Linked DNA regions of Prochlorococcus marinus XMU1408. Each later gene encodes a partner of the first gene's protein in a complex. Links are inferred from orthologs where the notes say so. Each region holds a gene or a part of one and is shown in the gene's direction. Other genes may lie near its edges. The genes, in order: DNJ73_RS02905 and accD.

Region 1 (10,956 bases):
CCTTTAATAGATGGTCCAAGGGCAATAATTAGATTGCTTTTCTTCGCCCCTAAAGCCGTAAAAATTTTTAATAATTTTGAGATAATATGTTTTTTAATACCTTTTAACCCAGAATGGCAAGCAGCAATTTGCCTTGTCTTTTTATCTGCAATTAGTATTGGTATGCAATCTGCTGTATATACCCATAAACTTTGAAATTTTTTTTTGGTTATTAGACAATCAGCAAAATTAGATTCTAAATCTAATGTGTTATTTACTTGAAGAATTTTATTACTATGCACTTGCTTTAAATAGTTAATATTTGAGACTAAGTTTAGTTCATTTTGCAATTCGCCTGGTTTGTTCTTTTTATGTCTTTTTGTAAAAAAAGCATTTATAAAACCATGTTCTTTTAATAGACTAGATTGAAAATATTTTGTATTATTGTAATTTATTAATTTCATTAATTTTATACTTCTTAGATAAGGTCAAATTAAGTTTTATCTTGGAAAAATATAATAATAATTATCCAATATCTCGTAGCATCCAAAAACCGTCAAGCGAGTTTTGTTCGGAACTTTTTTGGACTGAAATAAATTGAAGTCCATCAGCATCTAGCTTCGAACTTGAAAAATTATTTTCAATAGCCTTTTTTGCTTCTTCTTCGACATCCGTGACGAGCCACCTATCAGCTTGCCCAGCTTCTAGAATTATTTGTGTTCCTTCAATTAATAGTTTTACTGGTTCAAGTCCCCCAAGCCATGCTGCGAGAGCCAAGGACCTGTTTGAACTAAAAAGTCTAATACCAGGAATAGAAATATTCTCTTTAATTGATTCTTTTATGGGAATTAAATTTGAAAACTCTATTTCCCATTCATCAGCCTCTCTAAGTGTGTTAATTGAGAGTGAAGCAAAGCTCCAAGAGTCTCCTCTTACTTCCTCAGGTAATGGTATTGCTTGATTTTTGATTGGGTCCGATGGAGGTGCGAGGTTAACACCTATGTATCCTTTTTGTTGAGGATAAAAATTTCTTTCTCTATCAATAAGCCACTCCAACAAGGTATATGTTCTTTTACTCGATATAAGTTCAATGCCAACTTGATCTGCTGCACGTTTTATCATTGTTTTCATAGATGATCGCCAACAACGTAATACAGAAGGTGTTTCCCATCCTTGAGAATTGGCTTCATTAATAGCTTCTTCTAAGGCTTCTTTTAACCAAATTGAATTAACACTTGATGCGGGACATATTTTTTCCCATTTAAATGTTTTCTTATCTTTGAAATCATTTGTACTTGTTATAAGCAATTCCCATCTTTTTTTTCCATTTTCATCTAATATTGGTCTGGAATAAAAGTCAATTTCCCAGTCTGTTTTTTTTAAATTAGATTCCTTGGGTACACTTATAATCATTATTTTAGTTATGAAGGTAAATTGATATTTTTTTCTTCTTTTTGTGGTTCAACTTTTTCTTTGTTAAGACTATTTCGAGCTTTAATTGCTCTCTCCTCTGCTTCCTCCATTACTTTTGATTTATCAGTAATAAGTTCTCCTGGAGGACCTTCTAAAATTGCCGTATTTAATCCAATACGTCCACGCGAGGGATCTAAATCAGTTATCAAAGCTTTAATGGATTCACCAGTTTGAAAAACTTCTCTAAGACTCCTCATGCTTCCATTCGTAACCATTGAATGATGTAATAATCCGCTGACGCCTTTTAAATCTACAAAGAAACCATAAGGTTTAATTGTTAAAATTTCACCTTCGATAAGTTGTCCAATTTCTAACTCAGAAAATCTTGATGCAATTGCGGCTTTCTTTTCTGAAAGAACAAGTTTTCTTCTCTCTGGATTTACCTCTAAAAAAGCTGCATTAATTGTTTTTGAAACAAGCGATTGATGATTCTCTCCATCTTCAAGTTGAGATCTGGGAATAAAACCTCTTAATCCTTCGAAATCACACGTAACTCCTCCTCGGTTAAAACCATTAATTTTAACTCGAATTACTTTCCCTTCTTTTGCAAGATTTTGAACTTTGTCCCAGCTTTTTCTTAACTCTAAAGCCCTGCAACTGATTGTTACCATTCCATCTGCATTTTGTTCCCTAGTAACAAGGACTTCTACTTCTAAACCTTTTGGGAAACGCTCTTTTAAATTTGTAATTACACCTAAACCACATTCATTTTTAGGCATGAAGCCAGGAGCTTTTCCCCCTATGTCGACATAAATACCATCACTTTCAATTGCAATAACTGACCCTTTAGCAATTTCACCTGTAGTACCTATCGGTTGATTTTCTTCTAATGCTGCTAAAAACTCATCTTCGTCAAAATCAAATTCATCAACTTTTCTTTCTTGTTTTTCAAAAGCCTTTTGTTCATCAAAAGAGTTAACTTTTTTGATTTTAGAATTACTTTCTTCTGATCTTAGTAAATCTTCCATCGTCATAGCTGGAAAACTTTCGCTAGGACTTTCCTCGAGTACTTTTTTCGACTCAGGAGCTTTTTTTAGACGAGAAATGTTTTTTTCGACTGGAACTTTGTCAACTAACCTTTTATCTTTAGTTTGTTCAGAGAAATCTTTCTCAGATGGATTTTCACTAATGATCTGTTCATCAGTCTTCCGACTAATATGCATAACCTGCAATGGCTTGCGAGGTGTATTGTTTGCCGGCCTTGGGGGAGTAGCTTTTTTAGGCTGAGGATCTGACCCGGCCATAATATCCCTTGGTAATAAGTGAATCATTCTTACAGTCAAGGGTAAGTTGTTTTTGAATTAATAGGAGATTTCTATCATTTTTCAAAATCGTCGATTTGAACATTTGACCTGGCCTGAAGCTTCAAAAGCCGCTTCAGAGAAAGGATCTACATTGGTTTGGCCCTTTGGAGCATGTGAACAGCATGGACCACATTTACCTTTAATTACTGATACTTTTTTTGCAGAGAATATTTTAATAAAGACCCTAGAAGGATTGCCAAGAGAAATGCCGATATGGATGATGCCATCTCAATCAATTGGTTTCTCTCCTGAGCATCAGGCTTTTCCTGGAACTTTATCTTTATCGGCAAATGTTTTGCTTTCACTTGTTAGTGATGTTGGTAAGCAGATAGCTTCTATGGGATTCAAAAGATTAGTCTTTTTTAATGCTCATGGAGGACAAATAGGATTGCTTCAAGCTGTTTCCAGGCAATTAAGAATTCAATGTCCTTCTTTAGCAGTACTGCCTTGTTTTATTTGGAGTGGAGTCCCTGGCTTAGATGATCTTTTGCCTGATAAAGAGGTTGAGGAAGGTCTTCATGCTGCATTGGCAGAGACAAGTCTTATGTTGCACATGGCTGGAGATTTAGTTCGCAATGATTCTTACTTAGAAAAAGAAATTTCTAATGGTGAGATTGTTGCAACTCCAAAAGGTTGGAGCCTTGAGGGTGCGTCTCCATGTGCATGGCTTACAGAAGAATTGAGCTCTTCTGGGGTTATTGGGGATGCAAGTTCTTCAAATGCCAAATTGGGTGCCGCTTTGGAAAATGCACTAATAGATCACTGGAAGTCCCTATTTACAAGCCTTTTGGATAGTGATTGGCCACCAAATATGTCAGAAAAACCTGTTTCTAGCAGTTAAGATGTGGTAACTGAACTACCATTTTGTATTTATTTCTGTAAGATCACTCAGATTGATAAATTTCTAATAGATCTATGCAAGCTCTTGCATCCGACAATTTAACAGTAGAAAATAAAGAGTTAAGCTCTGACTCTCTTCCAGATTTCACTTCTGAATCTTACAAAGATGCATACAGCAGAATTAATGCAGTTGTAATTGAAGGTGAGCAAGAAGCGTATTCCAATTTTCTTGATCTAGCTAAGATGATCCCAGAGCACGCTGAAGAGCTTATAAGGCTTGGGAAGATGGAGAAAAAGCATATGAATGGTTTTTGTGCTTGTGGCAGGAATCTTGCTGTTAAGCCTGATATGCCCTTTGCAAAAACATTTTTTTCAAAACTCCACAATAATTTTATAGAAGCTTTTAAAGCTGGAAATACAACTACTTGCCTTCTAATTCAGTGCATTTTGATTGAATCTTTTGCTATATCTGCTTATCACGTTTACATTCGTGTGGCTGATCCTTTTGCTAAAAGAATTACTGAAGGTGTTGTTCAAGATGAATACTTGCATTTGAATTATGGTCAGGAATGGTTGAAGGCCAATCTTGACTCCGTGAAAAAAGATCTTATGAAGGCTAATAAAGAAAACTTGCCATTAATTAAATCAATGCTTGATGAAGTTTCTAATGATGCTGAAGTTCTTCATATGGATAAGGAAGAGTTAATGGAAGAATTTATGATTGCTTATCAGGACTCTCTTCTTGAAATAGGTCTAGACAATAGAGAAATTGCAAGAATGGCTCTTGCAGCAGTAATTTAAGATTTTAATTTTACATATTTCTCCTTTTATCAATTCCTCAAGAATTTAAACTTCTTGAGGAATTCTTTTTTTTGTCACCTTGGTGGTCTAACCTTCAATCTTGAATAAATAGTTAGTTTCAATTTTGATCTTGCTCGGTACCAAATGTTTGGGCTAATTGGACATTCAACAAGCTTTGAAGATGCCAAGCGCAAGGCATTGGGCTTGGGGTATGACCATATCGCTGAAGGGGATTTGGATGTTTGGTGTACTGCTCCACCTCAGTTGGTCGAGCACGTAAAGGTTGTAAGTGCCATAGGAAAGACAATAGAAGGGGCTTATATAGACTCATGCTTTGTTCCTGAGATGCTCAGCCGCTTCAAGACTGCTAGAAGAAAAGTTCTAAATGCAATGGAGTTAGCTCAAAAAAAAGGGATCAGCATCACCGCTCTTGGAGGATTTACATCAATAATTTTTGAGAATTTTAATTTGCTTCAGAATCAACAAGTTAGAAATACAACTCTTGATTGGCAAAGATTTACCACTGGTAACACGCATACAGCTTGGGTTATTTGTAGACAGCTAGAGCAAAATGCACCTCGAATCGGAATTGATTTGAGTAAATCTAAAGTAGCTGTTGTTGGTGCAACTGGTGATATCGGTAGTGCGGTATGTCGCTGGTTATCTAATCGAACTGGTGTTTCAGAACTTTTATTAGTAGCTAGACAGCAAAAGCCACTAGTTGAACTTCAATCTCAACTTGGAGGAGGGAGAATTCTTACTCTTGACGAAGCTTTACCCGAGGCAGATATTGTAATTTGGGTTGCAAGTATGCCCAAAACTTTAGAAATTGATCCAACTAAAATTAAACGACCTTGCTTGATGATTGATGGTGGATACCCTAAAAATTTAGGGGAGAAGTTCTCTGGTTCTGGCATTCATATTTTAAAGGGAGGAATAGTTCAATTTTTCAAGGATATTGGCTGGAGCATGATGGAATTGGCAGAGATGGAAAATCCTAAAAGAGAAATGTTTGCTTGTTTTGCTGAAGCAATGCTTCTTGAATTTGAGGAATGTCATACAAATTTCAGTTGGGGAAGGAACAATATCACTCTTGAAAAGATGGATTTTATAGGTAAGGCATCTGAAAGACATGGATTTTCCGCAGTTGGCTTGAAATCAAATATTCAGACATTAACCGTCTGATTATTTGATTTTTTTTTTTCATGGCTAGACGTTTTCTCCTCGAGTTTGAAAAGCCTCTTGTAGAGCTGGAAAAGCAGATTGATCAAATTAGAGAATTAGCAAGAGATTCAGAGGTTGATGTAAGTCAACAACTCCTGCAATTAGAGACACTGGCTGCAAGAAGGAGAGAAGAAATATTTAATGCACTTACACCGGCTCAAAAGATTCAAGTAGCTAGACATCCTCAAAGGCCTAGCACGCTTGATTACATTCAAATGTTTTGTGATGACTGGGTAGAGTTACATGGAGATAGAAACGGCACTGATGACCAGGCGCTCGTAGGGGGGTTAGCACGAATTGGAGAAAAATCTGTCCTTATTATCGGTCAACAAAAAGGTAGGGATACAAAAGAGAATGTCGCTCGTAACTTTGGAATGGCTAAGCCAGGAGGATATAGAAAAGCTTTGAGGCTAATGGATCATGCAGATCGATTTAATTTGCCGATAATATCTTTTATTGATACTCCTGGGGCTTATGCAGGGCTCCTAGCAGAAGAACAAGGCCAGGGTGAGGCAATTGCTGTGAATTTGCGTGAAATGTTTAGATTGAAAGTACCGATAATTGCAACTGTAATTGGGGAAGGTGGCTCTGGAGGTGCTTTGGGAATAGGTGTAGCAGACAGGTTGCTTATGTTTGAGCATAGTGTTTATACAGTTGCAAGTCCTGAAGCTTGTGCCTCGATTTTATGGAGGGATGCTGGTAAGGCGCCCGAAGCAGCATCTTCCCTGAAAATTACTGGACCTGATCTTTTGAAGCTAGGGATTGTCGATGAGGTCTTAAAAGAGCCTTCTGGAGGGAATAATTGGGCACCTCTTCAGGCCGGAGATACCTTGAAAAATGCCCTTGAAAAGCATTTGTCTGAATTATTGGCTTTATCCTCTGACGAATTAAGGAATAATAGATATTCCAAATTTAGACAAATAGGAAAATATTTGGAATCTCAATCTCTTGAGAGTGAAGTTACAGTTTAAAGTTTTAATGTTTGCTTCTAACTTGTCTTGCCAACAGTATTAATCACCGGTGCTTCTAGAGGAATTGGAAGAGCAACGGCTAAAGCTTTCGCTAATGATGGATGGGATTTACTATTGATATCTAGATCAGAAGAAGATCTGGTAAGTCTTGTTAATGAAGTTGACAATAAAAAAATCAAGTCTTACTACAAATGTATTGATCTAAGTAATTCAAAAGATATTTCTAAAGGGATCAATGAGTTATTGAAAAATGGCTTGGTCCCTTCGGTTGTAATTAATAATGCAGGGGTTGCTTGGACCGGTGACCTTCTATCAATGCCAATTGAGAAATGGGAATGGATAATGCAATTAAATCTCACTAGTATCTTTCAGATTTGTTCTGAGGTGGTTCCTTTGATGAGAAACAAAGGAGGATTGATTATAAACGTAAGTAGTCATGCCTCTCGAAATGCTTTCTCTCAATGGGGAGCCTACTGTGTTTCTAAAGCAGCCTTAGCAAGTTTTACTAAATGCTTAGCAGAAGAAGAACGTAAACATTGCATTCGAGCATGCACACTTACTCTTGGATCAGTGAATTCATCTCTTTGGGACACAGATACCGTTGAGATGCAATTTGACAAAGATTCGATGCTTACCGTTGATCAAGTTGCATATGAACTTCTACATATTGCTAATCAACCAAGTAATCAAATTATAGAAGATTTAACTCTGATGCCTTCTGGAGGAGTATTCTGATTTTTAATAAATAGAATTACTTTCTCTAACTAATTATTTTCTCTAATTACTTGAACAAGAGATCTAACTTTTTTAATATCTTTTATGCCTGGAGATATTTCTAGACGACTAGAAGCATCAATCCCATCGGGTTTCAGTTTAGAAAAAATTTCAGGAATTATTTCAGCAGATATTCCACCAGCTAAGATCCAGGGACTTTTAAAACTTTTATCAATTAATAATTCTATTGGAATTCTATTACCTGTTCCACCTAGGCATTTGTCATCCCAGGCATCTAATAGGATGGCGTCAATATTTTTATCATATTGACTTATGTTTTCTAAATCATTAAGAGATTTCAATCTGAACGCTTTCCACAACTTAATGGTTGGAAATTCTTTCTTCAATTCACGGCAATAATCAACTGACTCATCTCCATGAAGTTGTAATACAGAGGGTGGGTTTAATCTATTTGATATAGATTTAATGGATTCAAATTTCTCATTTGCTATAACTAATACTCTCTGAATACTTGTAGAAACTTTTTCTACTTCTTTAAAAATTTTTATACATTCTTCTTCTGGTACAAAACGAGGTGAATTTTTAACTCCAATAACTCCAAGCGCATTTATTTTGAATTGAGAGATAATTCTTGCTTGTGAAGTCTTTGTTATCCCACAAATTTTTATTGCTGTTGATTTTTTAGAAGTTGATTTTCTGATCATTACCAGAACTTTTATTAGGATTAATTTAAATAGATTTTTTTGAGAGCTCGGAGGCCTTTGGCGTGGGTAGTTGGGAAGTTATGAAAATTAGGGGCATTCCTTTGAGGATTCATCCTAGTTGGTTTTTTGTCTTCTTATATTTTACTTTGTCAGCCAGAGATCAATTTGAGACACTGCTGGATGGTCAAGCATCTAATTGGAATGGATGGTTAATTGGTGCGTTCACTTCATTACTTTTATTTTTGTCTGTTTTATTACATGAATTGGCTCATTCTTTTGTTGCAATTGGGGAAGGTTTAAAAGTTAGAGAAATCACACTTTTTTTTCTTGGAGGTATGGCAAATCTTGAAAAGGAATGTACGACTTCAAAAGGAAGTTTGAAAATTGCTATTTCAGGACCAATTGTTAGTCTTTTATTAGCTTTCTCAATGATTTTATTAAGTAATACTTTATTTGAATCAAGTTTAATTATTTCTAATTTATTTAAGCAGGTTGGCAGCCTGAATCTTTTAATAGGATTATTTAACTTACTTCCAATAATCCCTCTTGATGGTGGCGTAATATTGAAATCTTTAATATGGCATTTTACAGGGAGTAAAAAAGCAGGAATAAAAGTTGCTATTGCGTCTGCAAGATTCATTTCTATTCTTTCTATTTTTATTGGATTTCTAATTTTACTTAGAGGTAATCTTTATATCTCTTTTTGCTTTTTAATTATTGGTTTATTTATCTTTTCCTCCTCAAAATCTCAGAGTCAACTTATTAAGATCCAAAATATATTATCTATGTTTAAGGTTGGTCAGGTTTGCAGCAGATCATATAGAGTTCTCGAGGATGATTTACCTATAAAAGTTTTGTCTAAATATAATTCCTTGAATAAAGGTGGTTTCAGTGAAGAATGGTTTCTTTTGTGCAGAGATGGTAGATGGGTAGGTTATGTAACTGAAAAAATCTTGAAGAATATCTCTATACAAAACTGGGATAAGAAGTTTCTTTATGATTTTTCATTGCCTATAGATGATTTGCCTTCAGTTGGAGAAAAAGAATCACTATATAAGGCCATAATAAAAATTGAAAACACAAAAGATGCAAGACTCCTTGTTCTCTCAGTAGCAGGACTTCCTTTAGGTACTTTGGATAGGGTTGATATTGGAAAGGCAGTACTCAAAAAAATAGGATTAAATCTTCCAGATCAATTAATTAAAGTTGCAAGAAAAGAGAATATATATCCACTGGGCTTGAATTTATCAAGCATTGCAAAAACTATGGAATCAAGTTATGTAGAAGAAGATCAAAAATGATTTATTTCTTTGAAATTATCTCTGGCTAATTTATCTATTAATTCTTTATCTTTTTTATCTAATTTGTAATCAGACCATTTTAAGCTAGGCCATGTTTTAATTAATGATTCTTTTAAATAAAATATAATTCTATCTTTCTCTTTCAATTCATTTTTTATTTTGGGTGGATCAGCATTGAAAACTTTTTTCCATAATCTTTTTGATGGTTCAATTAATATCTCTCCATGTTGAAGCAGGTGACCCTTTTTCCAATATTGTGCGCTACCAATATATTTATTTTTTTCTTTATCTACTAAGTCAGCTAATGTTGAAGTCGCGAAACAATTGTTATTGGAGAGATTTATAGGTTGATTACCAAAAGTTAAATCCACTCCAATTTTTTTAAAACCATCTTTTAACCATTGGGCAGTCTTTAAATATGATTCTTTTTTATTTCTTGGTGGATATTTCCATACAATGGCGTAAGTGAGCCCTTTACTATGAAGAACAGATTTTCCTCCACTAGGCCTTCTTACTATTTTTAAGTTTTCATTTTTTGAAAGATTTATCCAAGTTTTTGGCAAAACTTTTTGATTCTTTCCAACCGATAACCAGTCTCCATTCCACGTATAAAAGCGAATTGCCATATTAAAATTTTTGTCAGTAAATGATTTTTCTAACAAGAAGAGATCAATTGCCATTTGTTCTGGCCCACTTAATTCAAGAGGATTTAAATAAAGGACTTTTTCTGGGAGGCTCATTCTTATTGTTCGTTAATTGTCGGCAAAATTTTTAGGGATCTATTAAGAAATCATCAACTTTTATTTTAAGGATAGTTAAATCTTTCTAATTGAACTACGAGCAAAAGTATGTAACAAAGAGATTTATTGGAAGCTCTAAAATATTAGTTTTTATACTCATGAATTTATTTTTTTTTGAATTTATAAATACATGGCAAGAAATTAAAGAATTGATTCCCTTATTAATTAAGTTACTATGAAAATAATTGGGCTGTTTGTATTTAATTTTGGGACAACCTCAACGAATTGACGAGTCATACAGAATAAAGCGTTCAAAAAAAATCAGAAAGAGAAATCCTTCTGGCATAGAAAAAATTGATGCCTTTACTCAAGTTGCTGAATTCCAAAAAGAAGAAGTTAGGCGGGAGCTTTTCTATAGTTATTTGGCATTGATTTTGAAATCAGGATTATTGATTGTATTTTCAACTAGTCTCGTGAATTTAGGACTTGCATCTCATCAACGTGTGAATAGAAATATTGAGTTGTCATATCTATTAGAAAAAGAATCAAAAAAACTTCACAGGTTAAGACGACGTTTTGATGAAATGTTTGTTATTGGTGGTGAAAAAAGTTTTTTCAAGGAGCAAGATCAGTGGATTACTCCAAATAGTGTCAGAGTTATCTGGAGATGAGTAACTTTGCTTCTCTTCGGTTTAGATTCGTATTTGAAACTTGATTAAAAATACCGTAAATAAAGAAGATGGCTCTAGTACAAGCTGCACCAGGAACTGTCTTAATTACTGGAACCACATCAGGGGTCGGTTTATATGCAACAAAGTCATTGGTAGAGAGGGGTTGGAGAGTTATTACTGCAAATAGATCCTCTTTGAGAGCTGAAGCTGCAG
Region 2 (10,955 bases), 220 kb from region 1 along the record:
AAATGGAAGTTATGATACCTTTTTTCAAAGTAAAACCTAAATTAATAGGAATTTCCCAAGATGAATTAATAAGCATTCATACAAAAATCAAACCAATTCACCCTGATGAAGTGGAACAACAAAATGATTATTGGTCTGCATATATTTTAAAAAGCAAAAAATCCACATTGGTTAGTATTGAGGTTGAATATCAGACTAAAAATACAGCCCTAGATAAGGTGAAATGTTTATGGTTAGATATTCAATGGGGTAATTATGGACCATTTGGTAAATTCACAAGATTTGATGGGTTCGTTGTACCTAATTTTTCAAATATAATTTCTGATAAAACCTCTAACCATAATTTTGTTCAGCCAATTAAAACTCACATTCTTGGAAAGTTAGATGATCCTATTAATATTTTAAAATTATATTTGCCAAAAGATTGCTTATCCTCAGACATTCTTACCATTGGAGAATCACCACTAGCAATAATGCAAGGTAAGTATATAGATTATAGAAACATCAAGGTAAGTTTGGTGGCAAAATTACTGTGCAAAGGATTTCATCCAACAAGTAGTTTAGCAACTGCTTGCGGGATGCAAACACTAATAAATATTTCTGGTCCAACACGCGTAATAATCTCATGGCTAGTTGGAGGGATATGTAAATCATTTAAAATTAAAGGGATGTTCTATCGTTTAGCGGGAGAGCAAGCACGATTAATTGATGATATTACTGGTACAACACCTCCCTATGATAAAAGTATAGTTTTAGGACCTCAAGATGCTAAAGATTTTTGCCTAAAAGCCTCAAAAGAATTACAAGTTAATGTAGCTGTTGTAGATGTGAATGATCTAGGCAAAGTTAAAATTCTATCAACAAATAATTTTGATAATATTGAAATAATAAAAAGAGCCTTAACTTCTAATCCAGCTGGCAATGCTGATCAACTTACACCACTAGTACTAATCAGACAAAATGAAAGAAGTTCAAACTCACGTGGTAGTTAAAAATATAATAAAATAAAGAAATGGGAAAAGATAAAGCTTTACCTTCAGATTTGATAATTGAGCCACTTAAGCTCAGACATTTATCAATGCTTAAAGAATGTAATAAGCCTAAATATCTTGGAATATTTCAAATACTGTTATGTAAAAAATGGTTTTCTTCATTAGAATCAAATCTTACAAATATCATTCCAACTCGTAACTCAACATGTTTTGTAGCCATTGAAAGAAATAACATAATTGCATATATTTTGGCTACACCAATAAATAAAAGAGGTTCCTGTTGGTCAATATCAGAACCTTATTTCATCGGAGAATCTATATCATATAGTCGCTATAATCTATTAGAAAATTTGCTACGAAAAATTCTCTATGAAAGTAATATTAATACTCAAAGTTTCCTAATCTCAGTAAATACAAATGACAATCAAAACTTATCCATAATAAGGCAATCTGGTTTTCAACCGTTCAAGATAATTAAATATTGGAAGAGAAGAGATGATTTGAAATATATAAAGAATGAATATAAACAAAATTTCATCTGGGAAAGACTCAATGAAGAAAATAGCCAACTAATTTGGAGACTTGAACAAGCAAGAGAGTCAATAAATTTCCGTTCTATTTTTGATCGGCAATGGCATGATATCTATGAGAAAAGAAATATTTTAACTGGTGTTATTAAGTGTCAAAAAAACAATGTGATAGCAGGTTTAATACCATCAATTTGTCCCCAATATGATTCTTCCCTAGAACTAATAAGGGGTTTAGCTTGGGATGAGAGGCTGAACCAATCTATTCCACAAAGAATTAATAATTTTAAGCTTACCAAAAACAACTACTACATAGAAACAACCAGTGAAGACAATAAATTGAATGAGATAATGAGTAAAAGTAATTGGGTAACAAAAGAAGAAAGAGTTCTTCTGGGAAGAAGTATATGGAAAAGGCAAAATGGATATAAATTTAAATCCATAGAAACTGAGCTTTTAACTAATCTTGTTGGGAACTTACAACAACAACCCGAATTACCCTCTACTTTTCAAATTAAAAATAATAGATGATTCAACCCAAGCCTTGTTCAGTTTTAAGTCTTGATATTGGAAATAAAAGGATAGGTATCGCTGGTTGTGATCCACTTGGAATATCAATAACTCATCTTCCTGCAATATTTAAAAAAGGATTTGAAGAAGATCTTCAAAAATTCAAAAATATATGCGCTAGTAGAAAAGTTGAAGGACTAGTTATTGGCAATCCTCTTGATATGTATGGCAAAGAAACCAATCAATCAATTCGATGTAAAAAATATGGGATTAAATTAGCGAAATGTTTAAACCTTCCTCTGGTTTTTATAAATGAACATTGCTCAACAGTCGAAGCTAAAGAGAAATTCTCTTTAAAAAGCGACAAAAGTGGAAAAATTGATAGTGCCGCGGCCGCTATACTTTTACAACAATGGCTTATTGAGGGACCTGATCTGGATGACTCAAATTAAATTTTGAATATGATGTACATACATAATCAAAAATAAACCAGATACTGATTAATAAAAATTCACCTATGTCAACAACTAATAAAAACGACGAAGTACCTACACTTTTAGTTAAAGATTCTCAAGGTTCAGATCTCCTATGTTTTCTTGAACAAGTTGTGCCTTTAGAAAATAATGAATACGCTCTTTTAACACCTGTAGACACTCCCGTATCTCTATTTCAATTAATTGATGATCAGGATCCCAAGCTAATAGAAACGATTGAAAAGAATGAACCAATACTCGAAGTAGCTGATGTTGTTCTTCAAGAGCATGATCTTAGACTTGTACGTTCAGCTATTACCCTTACAGTCTCAGGTGAACTAGATGAGCCCGAGCCTGAAGAAATTGAAGAAGAGGAGATTGATGATGAGTCCGAAACTTACGAACTTCTGGTAAATTTCAGAGTAGACAATAATGAGTATGGTTTATACATCCCACTTGATCCTTTCTTCATAGTTGGAAAGCTAGAGAATGGTGAAGTAAGACTAGTTGAAGGCGAAGAGTTTGACAGGATTCAATCAGGCATTGAAGCTGAACTTGAGGAGAGGGGATTATCAGAATAAATATCAAAGAATTACTTAATCCCAATTGGAAAGTAAACGATAAAATTTCAGAGATCTCAATAAATCACTTATTATCGAAAGATATAAAAGCGTTAATACTTGATGTTGATGGCACATTAATATCTGGGAATAATCCAGTACTTGCAAACGATATTAAAAATTGGATTCAAAACTCTAATGAGCACTTTTTCATCTATCTATTCAGCAACAACCCATCTAGAAACCGAATCAAAAAAATTGCTGATCAATTAAATTTAGATTTTACATACTCAGGTGGGAAGCCAAGCACAAGGAAATTAAAGAAGGTCTTAAGTTCTATTTCTTATTCATCTAATCAAATTGCAATAATTGGAGATAGAGTTTTTACGGATATTCTTGTAGGCAATAGATTAGGAATGTATACAATACTTGTAGATTCAGTAGATTATTATGGAAAAAAAATTGAAAGAAATAACTTTCAATTCATAGAAAGGTATCTAGCGAAAATTATAACTGGAGAATTTTTATGACAACGTGGGTAATCAAGATTGGCACAAGCCTTTTGAGAGGGACCAATGAATATACAACTTTCGACATCATTAAAAGTTATTGTTCATACATTTCTAGAGCTCAAAAAAAAGGAGATAAAATTATATTGGTTTCTAGTGGAGCTGTGGGACTTGGATGTCACAAAATGAACTTCAAGATAAGGCCAAAAGAAATTATTTCTCTTCAAGCATCTGCAGCTATAGGTCAACTACATTTAATGGCTTTATATGAAAAGGCAATGAGTAAATTTGGATATAATGTTGCACAAATATTATTAACTAGTTCAGAACTGGGTTCTAGAAATAGCTATAAATCTGCTTCTCAAACATTAAAAAGGTTAATTGAATGGGATGTTATTCCAATAGTAAACGAAAATGATATTACTTCAGATGAAGAACTAAAATATGGAGATAATGATACTTTGTCTGCATTGGTTGCAACAGCTATATCTGCTGATCAACTAATATTACTTACAGATATAGATCATCTTTACTCCTCTGATCCTAAAACCAACAGTAAGGCTAAACCAATCAAAGATATAAATAATTCAACTGAATTAAATAATTTAGAATTAGTTGATCAACAAACTACTTGGGGGACTGGTGGAATAAAAACAAAATTAACTGCTGCAAAGATAGCCACTGAAAGTGGAATAAAAGTTCAATTAGCCGATGGTAGAAATCCTGAAACTTTAGGAGAATTACTGGATGGCAAAAGGATAGGAACAGTTTTCCACCCTCATCCTAAACCCATAGGGAATAGAAAGAGTTGGCTATCGCATGCAATTAAGCCAGTTGGAGAAATCTACTTAGATGAAGGAGCTAGTGAAGCTATTAAAAACAAAGGTGCATCACTACTATTAGTTGGCGTAAAGAAAGTTAGAGGGAATTTCATTTCAAATCAACCTGTAAAAGTTATTAATACCGAAGGAGCAGAAATTGCAAAAGGAATTTGCTCAATGAGTAGTGATGCTATAAAAATAGGGATTAATTCACACGATACAACAACAGGATCTCCGCTCGTTATTCATAGAGATGTTCTGGTCCTCACCAGTGAATAGATCTTTCAACAATAGTAATTTTCACTTTCACAATTAGATCTCAATCATGCAATTCAATGAAATTGTCGAAAAACTTAAGCAAGGTCAATCAGGAGTCGTTGACTCTAAAATAAAAAATAATCCCGTTATTTTAGCTGCGGCGTCTTTAGAAAATGCAAAAGAAAATGATATAAGTTTTCTAGATAAAAACAGTCCTTTAAATCTTAGAGATCTCATCAAAAAGTCAAATGCATCTGCTCTCCTTTTGCCAGCGGATGAAAGTTATATTAGTGAAATAACAAAAAACATCTCAATCGATTGGGTGATACTAAAAGATCCCAAGATTGCATTTGCCGAGACACTAAATTTTCTTTACCCGTCTGAGATAGAGAAAGAAGGTATCCACAAGAGTGCGGTAATAGGTGAAAATGTAAAAATTGGTCCAGGAGTTTCAATCGGAGCAAATGTTTATATTGGAGATAATACAGAAATTGGAAAAGAAACCATTGTTCATGCAGGAGTTGTTGTGTATAAAAAAGTAATTATTGGTGCCAAAAATATTATTCACGCAAATAGTGTTATTCACTCTGGCTCAAAACTAGGAGATGAATGTGTAATTAATGCTAATGCTGTTATTGGTGGTGAAGGTTTTGGTTTCGTACCTACCAAAAACGGATGGAAAAAAATGCCTCAAGTAGGAAAAGTTATTTTAGGAAACAAAGTTGAAATTGGTAGCGGCTCAACTGTTGATAGGCCTTCAGTCGGAGACACCGTAATTGGAGAGGACACAAAGATAGATAACCTCGTTCAAATTGGTCATGGAGTAACTACCGGCAAAGGTTGTGCGATGGCTGCTCAAGTAGGTATAGCTGGAGGAGCACATATTGGTAATTCAGTTATTTTAGCTGGACAAGTAGGAGTAAGTAATAAAGTTAAAGTTGGGGACAGAGTAATAGCAAGTTCAAAATCTGGAATCATATCAAATATCGATGCAGATAAGGTTGTCAGCGGCTTCCCTGCAATTCCAAATAAACTTTGGTTGAGATGCTCTGCTAATTTCAAAAAACTACCTGAGATTGCTAAAGCTATTCGTGAATTAAATCGAAGAAACCCCAGGTAATTTCCCCTTGATTTATAAGAACACATGAAGTCTTACAAAATAACATTATTACCAGGTGATGGAATCGGGCCGGAAATAACAAATGTCACTCACAATATCCTTGATCTAATCTCAAATAAATTTGATTTTAAACTCAACTTCAAAGAAATGCCTTTTGGTGGATCAGCTATTGAATCAGATGGTATCCCTTTCCCCAATAAAACTCTTCAAGAATGTAAGAACTCCGATGCTGTTTTACTAGCCGCTATAGGTGACCCCAAATATGACCAATTACCTAGAGAAAAAAGGCCTGAAACAGGTTTGTTAAAGTTAAGATCTTCTCTAGACCTTTTTGCAAATATTAGACCTGTAAAAATAATTCCATCTTTAACAAAAGCAAGCAGCTTGAAAGAGGAATATGTTAACAAAGTTGATTTAGTTGTAGTTAGAGAGCTCACTAGCGGTATTTACTTTGGAGAACCAAAAGGAAGAATAAAAACAGAAAGTGGAGTAAGGGCTTTTAATACGATGACATACACTTCTGAAGAAGTTAAACGAATAGCAGAGATTGCTTTTAAATTGGCACAACAAAGAAATCAAAAAGTATGCTCAGTTGATAAAGCAAATGTTCTAGATGTAAGTCAGTTATGGAGAGAGGAAACAATATTGGTATCTAATAATTTCAAAGGAATAGATCTAACTCATCAATATGTAGATAATGCAGCGATGCAACTTGTTAGGAACCCAAGTCAATTTGATGTGATACTTACAAGTAATTTATTTGGAGATATTCTTAGCGACATCGCAGCCATGCTAACAGGATCAATTGGAATGCTTCCTTCTGCATCATTAACAAAAGATGGGCCTGGTGTCTTCGAACCTGTTCATGGTTCCGCTCCTGATATAGCAGGAAAAGATATAGCTAATCCAATAGCGATGATTTTATCGGCTGCAATGATGTTAAAAATTGCTTTTAATGAGATTGATGCTGGAAATTTTTTAGAAAATGCAATTAACGAACTTTTAACTGAAGGGTATAGAACTCCTGACTTGATGAGCAGTGGAAAAGGAAAACAAGTTGGTTGCAAACAAATGGGGGAACTTTTAGTCGAAAAATTGAAATAATAAGTTCACAAATTAAAAAACTCTTTGAATACTTTCCCTTTGATGGTCTGTCGACCTGTAAAAATAAATATTCAATACATAAGCGTCGATGTCAAAGCTTCACCCAGTAGTAGCTGTAACAGGTTCATCCGGAGCAGGAACTAGCACCGTTAAAAGAGCATTCGAGCATATATTTGCTCGTGAAAATATTGTCCCAGCAGTAGTTGAAGGTGATAGTTACCACCGATTTGAGAGAATGCCCATGAAGAAGGCGATGTCCGAAGCACTCTCAAGAGGTGAGAACTTTTCTCATTTTGGACCAGAAGCAAATTTATTCGATAAATTAGAAGAGTTATTTAGTCAATATGGAAAAACGGGCGGAGGTCAGAAAAGATACTATTTACATAGCACTGAAGAAGCAGAGGAACACAATACTCGACTAGGAACAAAATTAGATCCAGGTCAATTTACTCCGTGGGAAGAGATACCAACAGGAACAGACCTTTTATTTTATGAGGGACTTCACGGTGGAGTAGTAGGAAAAGATTATGATGTTGCTTCTTTTGCTGATTTACTTGTTGGTGTAGTACCAATTACCAATCTTGAATGGATACAAAAAATACATCGAGACAACGCAGAGAGAGGATATTCAGCAGAAACAATCGTAGATACAATTTTAAGAAGAATGCCTGATTACATTAATCACATATGTCCCCAATTCAGCCGAACAGATATTAATTTCCAGAGAGTACCAACAATTGACACCTCAAACCCATTTATTTGCAGAAATATTCCAACGCCTGATGAAAGTTTTGTGATTATTCATTTTAGAAAAGGTTCAAGAGAAAAATGGGGTATAGATTTCCAGTATTTATTAGGAATGATCCATGATTCATTCATGTCAAGTCCTACAAGTATTGTTGTAAATGGAGGGAAGATGGGATTTGCTATGGAACTAATCCTAACACCAATTATTCATAAGATGATAGAGGAGAAAAAAGCGGCAGGCTAAATATAATAATTAAAAGTTAGGCTAATTATTAATAAGATAAATAAAAAGATATTAATTATTTAATTTTTATATTTATCAATTAAATACCTTTTTCTCAAAAAAAAGTTTAAATTCTATACTACCAAAGCAAAAAGAAATTATAAATATCACATGATATATAATATTTTTTAATTATAATCCTCAGATCAACTTAAAGATAAAGCTAAAAAGTTCAAAGAAATCATAATTAATTCTTTTTAGATACTACTTATCTTTAATAATTATGCATTAAAATAAAATTTTTTGGTTAAAATTATGAAAAAATAGTGATATAGAGCATATATGTTAACCAAAATAATGCAAAGTATTGAAGTAAGGTTAAATTTAAATCACTAAAATATTTAAATCATTTATTAAGTATTTGATTGAACATTCATATCAATTGGAATATTTGGTTATTTTATTTCAGATAAGATTTAAAAGTTCTAATACCTTAAAGGCACTCAAGGTATTAAATTAATATCAATCACTAAAAAGCTGTGTCATTATTCGACTGGTTTGCTGATAGAAGGAAAGGCCAATTTGTTGGCAAAGTCACTCAGGAATCTGAAGAAAGTGATGGCCTTTGGGAAAAATGTCCAGAATGTGGACAAGTCGTTTATAGAAAAGACTTAATAGATAACTGTAGTGTTTGTAGTAACTGTGGGCACCACAATCGGATAGATAGCAACGAAAGAATAAGACTAATTACTGACCCAAATACATTTAAATCAATAAATAATCATTTAACTCCAGTTGATCCCCTTGGCTTTAAAGACAGAAGAGCCTACGCAGACAGGCTGAGGGAAAGTCAAGCAAGTACTGGACTTAAAGATGGAGTAATAACAGGTACATGCGAGGTGGAATCTATTCCAATGGCATTAGCCGTAATGGATTTTAGGTTCATGGGTGGCTCAATGGGATCTGTCGTAGGAGAAAAGATTACAAGGCTTATTGAATACTCAACAGAAGCAAAATTACCATTGTTAATTGTCTGTGCATCTGGTGGTGCGCGAATGCAAGAAGGGATGTTAAGCCTGATGCAAATGGCAAAGATATCTGGTGCACTAGAACGTCACAGAGATGCTGAATTACTTTATATGCCTTTACTTACCCACCCCACTACTGGAGGCGTAACAGCTAGTTTTGCCATGCTTGGTGATTTAATTCTTGCAGAACCTAAAGCACTAATTGGATTTGCAGGAAGAAGAGTAATTGAGCAAACACTGAGAGAAAAATTACCTGATAATTTCCAAACAGCAGAATATCTTCAAGATCACGGTTTTGTAGATACTATTGTACCGAGAACGCAGCTTAAAGAAACTTTGGCAAAACTATTACGACTTCACAAATCACAAGATATAAAGGTAAAATCTAATGCTTAAAATAAATCAAAATACTAAAAAGATATTTAATTTTTCGTTAAATTTATTTATATTAACTTTAACATTTTTTCTAACTATTTCAAGTGAGGTCTATGCCGCTAATAATAATTGGATTGAAATCACTAAAACGCCTAATGGAATTCAATATTTAGATAAAGATAGTGTAAGCAAGAAAGATAAAGGAGTGATAGAAATAACAACGAAATATTTAAAAATTGACGCTAACACTTCAAATGAAATTGATGAGAACATTTACATAATGAGAATCAATTGTTTAACTAATAAATTTAAAGATATTTCAGTTAATGGAACAATTAATTTAAGCGCAAAATGGAAAGCCCCAGGTGGGGATAAACTAATTAATGATGTAATTTTATATAACTGCAAAAATGTTTGACCTCACTGATTTTTAAAAAAGATGATTAATAAGTACAAACGGATACGAATAGCAATTGCAGGATTAGGTTTCGGGGAAAGTGTTCACATTCCTGCATCATTATCTAATGAGAATATTGAGCTCGTAGGTTTGTGGCATCCTAGGCAAGATAGGCTTGAGGAAGCCTGCAAAAAGCATAATCTTTGTGCTTATGAAACCTGGAATGGTCTAGTAAATGATCCCAAAATTGAAGGAATAATTATAGCTACCCCACCAGCTCCGAGATTCGAGCTAGCAATACAAGCCATTCAAGCAGGCAAACATCTTTTATTGGAGAAACCAACTTGCTTAAATGCTTATGAGGTAATGGAGCTTCAAAGAAACGCTCTCAAAAAAAATTTACAAATAGCGGTCGATTACGAATATCGAGCTGTTCCCTTATTCATGCAAGCAAAGCGAATAATTGATGAAAAAAAACTTGAAGAACCATATTTTCTCAAACTTGATTGGCTAATGAGTAGCAGAGCTAATCCCGATAGGCCATGGAATTGGTATTCAGATGAGAACTCTGGTGGAGGTGTTTTAGGAGCATTAGGGACGCACGCTTTTGACATGATCCATTGGCTCATTGGACCTACTTATTCTCTAAGCTCAATAAATTCAACTTCAATCAAAGAAAGATTTTGCCCACTATCAAAAACAACTAAAAGAGTAACAAGTGAAGATGTAAGTATTTCTCAACTACAAATAAAAAGTATCCACAACAACTTAATTCCATGCCAAATAAATCTTTCTGCTGTTACGAAACAAAGCAAAGGATTTAATCTTGAAATTTATGGCAAAAATGGAACATTAATTCTAAGTAGCGATAATCAAAAGGATTATGTCCACGGATTCGGGCTATGGTTCTCTCATAAAGGTGAAGTTCTTAAAAATATTCAACCAGATTCAGACCTAGCTTTCTCAAAGATTTGGACAGATGGACGAATAGCCCCAGTAGCAAGAATCCAAAATTGGTGGGCTCAAAGCATAAAAGATGGAACTCCTGTCATCCCTGGATTAGTGGAGGGATTAGCCAGCCAAAAGGTTTGCGATAAAGTAAAAGAATCAAATTTAAATGGAATAAAGATTGAAATTGATTAAAGAAATTCAATAAATTTCGAATTAAAACTCCACAATTTTCAGAAAGTAGTTCCAAAAAAAAAAAAAAAAAAAACTTATTAGGTGTAATAAGCCACAAAAGGGGCCGTTGATATGGAATAATCTTAAGGAAATTTTTGTTGCATAAATGGCACTCTCGTACTACGCAGA

What was found.
Region 2: the proteins of DNJ73_RS02905 (region 1) and accD are in contact, whole or in part, in a solved structure (PDB 8UXZ), measured with the Escherichia coli proteins. The link is inferred for Prochlorococcus marinus XMU1408 from one-to-one orthologs.

The regions. Positions count from the first base shown.
Region 1 is NZ_QJUE01000002.1:252,560-263,515, forward strand. The notes cover bases 4,689-7,597. They hold DNJ73_RS02905 (acetyl-CoA carboxylase carboxyltransferase subunit alpha), read left to right. Parts: upstream 4,689-5,602; coding sequence 5,603-6,592; downstream 6,593-7,597. Other genes in these bases: DNJ73_RS02900 (long-chain acyl-[acyl-carrier-protein] reductase), read left to right, coding at 4,689-5,582; DNJ73_RS02910 (SDR family oxidoreductase), read left to right, coding at 6,620-7,327; DNJ73_RS02915 (phosphoribosylanthranilate isomerase), read right to left, coding at 7,357-7,597. Outside these bases: peptidoglycan editing factor PgeF, read right to left, coding at 1-443; DNJ73_RS02880 (Tab2/Atab2 family RNA-binding protein), read right to left, coding at 505-1,392; DNJ73_RS02885 (S1 RNA-binding domain-containing protein), read right to left, coding at 1,401-2,696; DNJ73_RS02890 (creatininase family protein), read left to right, coding at 2,800-3,597; DNJ73_RS02895 (aldehyde oxygenase (deformylating)), read left to right, coding at 3,672-4,397; more of DNJ73_RS02900, read left to right, coding at 4,542-4,688; more of DNJ73_RS02915, read right to left, coding at 7,598-8,031; DNJ73_RS02920 (site-2 protease family protein), read left to right, coding at 8,112-9,332; DNJ73_RS02925 (lipoate--protein ligase family protein), read right to left, coding at 9,323-10,072; DNJ73_RS02930 (hypothetical protein), read left to right, coding at 10,339-10,743; DNJ73_RS02935 (protochlorophyllide reductase), read left to right, coding at 10,812-10,956. UniProt on the Escherichia coli protein: Component of the acetyl coenzyme A carboxylase (ACC) complex. First, biotin carboxylase catalyzes the carboxylation of biotin on its carrier protein (BCCP) and then the CO(2) group is transferred by the carboxyltransferase to acetyl-CoA to form malonyl-CoA.
Region 2 is NZ_QJUE01000002.1:479,920-490,874, reverse strand. The notes cover bases 7,418-10,325. They hold accD (acetyl-CoA carboxylase, carboxyltransferase subunit beta), read left to right. Parts: upstream 7,418-8,383; coding sequence 8,384-9,268; downstream 9,269-10,325. Other genes in these bases: DNJ73_RS04045 (Gfo/Idh/MocA family protein), read left to right, coding at 9,687-10,325; DNJ73_RS04050 (hypothetical protein), read left to right, coding at 9,261-9,665; DNJ73_RS04060 (phosphoribulokinase), read left to right, coding at 7,418-7,865. Outside these bases: DNJ73_RS04100 (hypothetical protein), read left to right, coding at 1-992; DNJ73_RS04095 (hypothetical protein), read left to right, coding at 1,013-2,050; Holliday junction resolvase RuvX, read left to right, coding at 2,047-2,481; DNJ73_RS04085 (DUF3727 domain-containing protein), read left to right, coding at 2,547-3,083; DNJ73_RS10270 (YqeG family HAD IIIA-type phosphatase), read left to right, coding at 3,071-3,592; proB (glutamate 5-kinase), read left to right, coding at 3,589-4,671; lpxD (UDP-3-O-(3-hydroxymyristoyl)glucosamine N-acyltransferase), read left to right, coding at 4,718-5,770; leuB (3-isopropylmalate dehydrogenase), read left to right, coding at 5,795-6,874; more of DNJ73_RS04060, read left to right, coding at 6,963-7,417; more of DNJ73_RS04045, read left to right, coding at 10,326-10,787; DNJ73_RS04040 (class I fructose-bisphosphate aldolase), read left to right, coding at 10,933-10,955.